Regions from separate parts of the Apilactobacillus sp. EABW-1NA genome, predicted to be linked through region 1. Evidence: riboswitches for the same ligand, from Rfam matches in the RefSeq annotation. Region 1 holds a riboswitch; the other holds the start of a gene.
The links. A riboswitch is a leader RNA that binds a small molecule or an ion and turns the genes downstream of it on or off. The one in region 1 is predicted to bind lysine.
Positions count from the first base shown of each region.

Region 1 (3,561 bases):
AAGTCATCAATACCTGATGGCATGTGTTCATATGAAATCCCGTACTTCTTGAAAATTGAAAGAATGGTCAAAGTACCACCAATTTGCTTGTTCAATAGGTATGAGTGAAGGTACAAAGCTGAGAAACGATCATCGGCAGAAATCCCGGTGATGACGTGTGAATGCTTTACTTCGTCTTCTGGAACAATCAATGTTCCGGCGTCATCTGGTCGGTTAGTGTTTTTAACGTTGATTGTTACGTGACCCTTGATGGCGGGGATGATTGCTTCATCGTTAAAGACTGAGAAACCAGCGTAGGCCAGTTCTCTCATTTCACGATAACTCATCTTAGTGATTGGATATGGGTTATCCACTAGGTGTGGATTAATTGCGTAGATGGAGCTAACGTCTGTGAAGTTTTCGTATACATCAATATGTAGACCAGTAGCGACAATCGAACCAGTGATGTCTGAACCACCACGAGCAAATGTAGCGATGTTTCCTTCCTTGGTGTATCCAAAGAAACCAGGAAAAACTAATTTTTCATCGTCTGAATATTTGAAGTTTTCCAAATTGGTATAGGTCTCATCCAATAGGTTGGCTGCGTTTGGATTAATGTCGTCTAAGACGATTCCAGCATCCTTAGGATCTACGAAACGAGCCTTCATTCCACGACTGTTTAATACCGCAGCCATTAATTTGGCGTTCATTCTTTCACCGTTGGCTTTGAATGCAGCCATTAGGTACTCGTCGCTTTTGTAATCTTTCTTTGCTAGGTTGGTGAATGTGTCCTTAATTCCGGCAAATTCACCTTCATCAACGTCATATGCGTTCGCGATTTCAGCGTAACGACTAATGATTTCATCTAGAGTAGCTTGATAATCCTCTTTGTTGATTACTTGGGTTGCGTATTGAATTAATAGATCTGTGATTTTGACATCATCATCAAAGCGTTTACCAGGAGCGGAAACGACAACGACTTTACGTTGTTCATCTTCTGAAATGATGTTTATAACCTTGGCGTATTGTTCGCTATTGGCTAGTGAACTTCCACCAAATTTTACTAATTTGGACATGTAAATCAACTCGCAATCTTAAATTATTGATTTGTATTTTAACATTAAAAAATAATTAGACAAGTTATCATTTTTGAATTTTTTACGCAATTTAAGTCCCTCATATGGAAGTAAAAAAACATAAAAAAATAATTTCACAAAATCGCTTGACGTAATTCAACTATTAGAATATAGTTAAACGTAATCGAAGAGGTCGCAAGCGAGATTAGTAGATGAAGTCAGTCACTGCAATGACTATGAGCTTTATTGAAAGGTGAACTTGCCGAAGTTAATGATTTTTTGCAGAGATCATTTTCTGGGACGTGTGTGAAGAATGCATGGACTGTCACAAGAAAATATGTCTTGTGGAGCGCTTTCGACAATTGAATCCTAAAAATTAGAAATTGATTAATAAAAATTTTAAAGGTTCTTTTGGATAGTGTGCCCACTCATCCAAAAGAACCTTTTTTGTTTTCAATTTGTCGAGTTTAAAACGACCTAAAAATCATTCGATTAGAAAGGCTGTTTATTATGACAAATCAAATTACAGATAATGACATTAATGCAGATGGACATTTGCAGATAGATGGTTGCGATGCAGTTGAACTTGCTCACCAATTTGGAACTCCATTGATGGTTTACAACGTTTCAGCTATCCGCGATCAATTCCATCAGTTTAATAAGATTTTTGAACAAAACGATATTGATTACGAGATTTCATACGCTAGCAAGGCGTTTGCCAATACAGCGATGTATCAATTGGTGAACCAAGAGGGCGGACACATCGATGTTGTTTCCGGAGGTGAAATTGCAGTTGCTTTGCATGCCGGTTTCCCAGCCGAAAAGATGAGTTTCCACGGTAACAACAAGTCTTTAGAAGAATTAAGACTAGCGATTAAAAATCACGTTGGTGTCATCATGGTTGATAACTTCCATGAAATTGAACTAATCAACCAAGTGGTTGAAGAGTTGAATGAAACCACCAACGTCATCATGAGAATTACTCCAGGAATTACAGCTCATACTCATGAATTTATCCAAACTGGTCAGGTTGACAGCAAGTTTGGTTTTGATCTTGCATCAGGCCAGGTTGAAGAAGGGTTTGAACTACTACATAAGAACTCAAGAGTTCATGTATTAGGTTTTCATGCTCACATTGGTTCACAAATTTCATCACCAGATGGTTTCAATGCATTAGCAGTTAAGATGATGCAAATAGCTAACAAGTTCAACACAGAATACGACTTCACTACTAAAGTCTTGGACTTGGGTGGCGGATTTGGAATTCAATATGTTTCAACCGACGGCTACCTAGCTCCTGAAAAGTTTGTTGAAAGTATCATCAACACCATCAAGGAACAAGCCAGTCAATACAACCTACAAATTCCAGCTATCTGGATTGAACCAGGTCGAAGCATCGTCGGTTCAGCCGGTTTAACACTTTACACCGTTGGATCACAAAAGAGAGTTGACGGCATCAAGCCATACGTCGCAGTCGACGGTGGAATGGGTGATAACATCAGACCAATGTTATACGACGCTGAATACGAAGTTGTTTCAGCAAGCAACCCACGCGCCCAACCCGTTGAAGAGGTTCGTTTAGTTGGTAAGTACTGTGAATCAGGAGACGTTTTAATCAAGAACGCATCCGTACCTAGCCTAAACGCCGGAGACGTCGTTGCCGTCTTAGACACAGGGGCTTACGGATACTCAATGGCTTCCAACTACAACTTGAACCTAAAGCCAGCAATTGTCTTTGTGGAAAAGGGTAAGGCTCAATTAGTCACTAAGCGTCAATCATTTGAAAACTTATACGAACTAGATAATAACTTAGAATTAGGAGATTAATTATTATGGCAGAACTAAACGCACAAGAAATCATTAGCTATATTCAAAACGCAGAAAAGAAGACGCCAGTTAAGGCATATATTAATGGAAGAATTGCACAAATTGATTTTCCACAATCAGTAAAGGTATTCGGAAATGATCAAAGCGCAACTGTCTTTGGTGACTGGAAAGACATCGAACCAATCTTGAAGTCAGATTTAGTGACTGAATACGAATTGGAAAACGATGCTAGAAACTCAGCCGTACCACTATTAGACATCAAAAACGTTAACGCTCGTATCGAACCGGGTGCTACTATCAGAGACCAAGTTAAGATTGGTGACCGCGCGGTTATCATGATGGGTGCCGTTATCAACATCGGTTGTGAAATCGGTGAAGACACCATGATTGATATGGGAGTTGTCATGGGTGGTCGTGCCATCGTTGGAAAGCACAGTCATATTGGTGCCGGTGCAGTCCTAGCGGGTGTAATCGAACCAGCTTCAGCTACTCCAGTTCGCATTGACGACAACGTATTAATCGGTGCTAACGCCGTTGTAATCGAAGGAGTTCACGTTGGTGAAGGTGCAGTTGTTGCAGCCGGATCAATTGTTTTACACGACGTTGAACCAAACACATTAGTTGCCGGAAACCCAGCACGAAAAATTAAAGATATTGACGATCAAACCAAGGGAAAGAC
Region 1 covers NZ_JAPDKO010000011.1:22,281-25,841, forward strand. Annotated here, with positions in the region: gene OEZ61_RS04370 (aspartate kinase) at 1-1,055, opposite strand, end outside; lysine riboswitch at 1,235-1,419, shown strand; gene lysA (diaminopimelate decarboxylase) at 1,566-2,882, shown strand; gene dapD (2,3,4,5-tetrahydropyridine-2,6-dicarboxylate N-acetyltransferase) at 2,888-3,561, shown strand, end outside.

Region 2 (3,561 bases), on a different contig from region 1:
CACAGGTTAAGTTAGTCACAGGGTAGCTTAGGATAACCGCATTTGGTTTCAAAATCTCTGCGTTATCCACACCGGCTAGTTTTTGCATCCAATCGGTGTGATAAAAGTCATTGTAGAGACTGCAGATATGACCACCAATGGAGAATCCGGCAATCACGATTCTACTTTCATCGATATTGAATTCGTTGGCGTGTTCTCGAATGTATTTGATGCTGTTGGCCAATTCCTCTAGTGGATTGGGCATTAGTGGCATTGCTTCTTGTTCGAATGTGTATCTTAGATAGAAACTTTGGTAACCGTTGGCACTGAAATTGAGTGCAAAGCTTTCTGCTTGGTGGAGTGAAATGTGAGTATAAGATCCACCGGGAACGACGATTACGGCAGGATATTTGTATTGATTAGTTTGCACATCTGCTGATTTAAGATATCCTTGAAGAAAAGCGTTTGAGTTTTGACGAATCGATTCTCTGATGATTCTCATGTAAGCACCTCTCAAATATGTTTTACATATATTTTAACGCAAGGAGATAATGATTGTGGATAAAAAGAATAATTCACCTGAAAAAGAAGTGGCAGTCACTGAGTTACGCACAGATGATTTTGCCGACTATTATGAAATGATGCGCGATGAACAACTAGCCAAAAAGACCGGCTTTGAGCCAGTTAACGATGAAAGAAAGGTGCATATGCTGTTCGAATCCGAAAATGATACCAATAAAACGTATGCAATTCGACTTATCAACGGTGGAAAACTAATCGGGATTATTAATATTTTTCCGGAAATTGGGGATAACTTTGAACCGGATTACGAAAATATCGAATTAGGTTACTTTATTAACACAAGTTATCAACAGCGTGGATACATGACCTATGCATTGGGTGAGGTTTTAAATTGTCTAAAAGCACCCGTAAAGGTGGTCGAAGCAACGGTTGAAGCCCGTAATTTACCTTCGCAAAAAGTTTTACACAGTTTAGGTTTTACACAGGTGGATGAATACGAAGACAACCTCGTTTTTGAAATGAAAGTAAAATAGTATTGTAATCGTAAAGACATTAATATATAATGTTGTAGAAATCTAAGAAGAGGCGCAGCTGACAAAAGTAGCCATCATGAGTCGATAGGGCGACAACGATTGATGGTGAAAGGGGATGTCTGCCGAAACGACCGATTCCTTATGAATCGAGTTTGTTGGGTTCTAGCTTAATAGGCTAGAGACTGTCGTGGTTAATTCCACGGAGTGCTTTGTGATCAATAATTAAAAGAAATTATTATGGTCTCTTCTTGTGTTTACAGGAAGAGACTTTTTTAGTTATTATCGGCACCTCTTAGAAATACTTATAGAGGGTGAAATACATCATGAGTGAAAACTCAAATAATCATGTAAAGAGAGGTTTAAAGACTAGACACGTTTCTATGATTGCCTTAGGTGGTTCAATCGGTACCGGTCTATTCGTTGCCTCTGGTTCAGTTATTAGCCAAGCGGGACCTGGTGGAGCATTAGTTGCTTACTTATTAATGGGACTAATGGTTTACTTTTTAATGACTAGTTTAGGTGAAATGGCAACCAACACACCTATCTCAGGTTCATTCGCGGCTTACGCAGGTAAGTACGTTGACCCAGCGCTTGGATTTGCCATGGGTTGGAACTACTGGTTCAACTGGGCAATTACCGTTGCCGTTGATATCTCAACTGCAGCTTTAGTAATGAAGTTCTGGTTACCACACATGCCAGGTTGGATTTTCAGTGCGATTACATTAGCACTAATCCTTTGTGTGAACGCATTATCAGTTAAGTCATTCGGTGAAACAGAATTCTGGATGTCATTGATTAAGGTTATTACAATCTTTATCTTCTTAGCTGTTGGTGTTTTAACCATTTTTGGTATCATGGGTGGCCACTACATTGGTTTATCTAACTTCACTTACAAGCAAGCGCCATTCGTTGGTGGTATTCCAATGATTTTAGCGGTATTCGTAGTCGCTGGTTTCTCATTCCAAGGAACTGAATTAGTTGGTATTACTGCTGGTGAATCAGATAACCCAAGAGAAGCCGTTCCACGTGCGATCAAGGATGTTTTCTGGAGAATTATCTTATTCTACATCCTAGCAATCTTCGTAATTGGTTCAATCATTCCTTACACTAGTCCTGATCTATTAGGTTCAAGTGCTACCGATGTTGCAATTAGTCCATTTACAATCGTATTCAAGCGTGCTGGTTTAGCAGCCGCTGCTTCTATTATGAACGCTGTTATCTTAACTTCAGTCATTTCATCAGCTAACTCAGGAATGTATGCTTCAACTAGAATGCTTTACTCAATGGCTCACCAAGGATTCGCTCCTAAGGCTATGGGTAAGACTAACCGTCGCGGTATTCCAGTTGGTGCCTTAACAGTTACTACTGTGATTGCATTACTTACTTTCATTACAAGTATCGAAGGTCCACAAATTTATCTATGGTTAGTTGCCGCTTCTGGTCTTACTGGTTTTATTGCTTGGGTCGGAATTGCACTATCACATTACCGTTTCAGAAGAGCCTTCATCAAGCAAGGTCATTCACTAGACGAATTGAAGTACCATGCTACTTGGTTCCCAATTGGACCAATCATTACTTTAATTCTATGTATCTTAGTTATTTGTGGTCAAAACGTAAACTCATTTGCTAACTGGGATTGGGAACAAATCGGAATTACTTACATCTCAGTACCACTTGTATTAATTCTATACATTGGTTACAAGATTAAGCACAAGACACATCTAATTCCTCTAGATAAGGTTGATGTATCTCCTTCTGATTTAAGAGATGAAGAAAAATAATATAATGAAGATGCCGTTTTAACGGCATCTTTTTTGTTTGCCATCAATTTCTTCATATTCAAAACGACTTGAATGTATTAAAATAGTATATTAGAAAACGAAATTAAGGAGATTATTATGATAGTACTTGCTGGAACCATTGGAGCCGGAAAAACCTCTTTAACTAAGATCCTATCTGCTCATCTTGATTCAACTGGGTATTACGAATCAGTGGACGATAACGAAATTCTTCCATTGTTTTACAAGGATCCTAAGAAGTATGCATTCTTATTACAAATTTACTTCTTAAATACACGTCTAAACAATATTGAAAAGGCCCACAACGAAAAGTTAAGTGTTATGGACCGTTCTATCTACGAAGATTCATTACTATTTAGATTGAATGCTGATATGAAACGTGCCACTTCAACTGAAGCTGATATCTACGATTCATTGTTGGAAAATATGATGGAAGAAATTCCTGGTTCATTGAACCAAAAGAATCCTGATTTATTAATCCACATCAACATTTCATTCGATACCATGTTAAAACGAATCAAAAAACGTGGTAGAAGTTACGAACAAGTGGATAAAGATCCAGAACTATACAACTATTACCAAGACTTAAATAGTCGTTACAACGACTGGTATGACAACTACGATTTATCTCCTAAGATGCAAATCGACGGTGATAAGTTTGACTTTATCGAAAACGAAGAAGATTTAGCAGCAGTTCTAAAACAAATTGATGAAAAAATTGCTGAATT
Region 2 covers NZ_JAPDKO010000010.1:52,964-56,524, reverse strand. Annotated here, with positions in the region: gene OEZ61_RS04265 (alpha/beta hydrolase) at 1-481, opposite strand, end outside; gene OEZ61_RS04260 (GNAT family N-acetyltransferase) at 537-1,034, shown strand; lysine riboswitch at 1,074-1,252, shown strand; gene OEZ61_RS04255 (amino acid permease) at 1,358-2,815, shown strand; gene OEZ61_RS04250 (deoxynucleoside kinase) at 2,933-3,561, shown strand, end outside.
Region 2: another riboswitch for lysine. It lies ahead of OEZ61_RS04255 (amino acid permease); the one in region 1 lies ahead of lysA (diaminopimelate decarboxylase).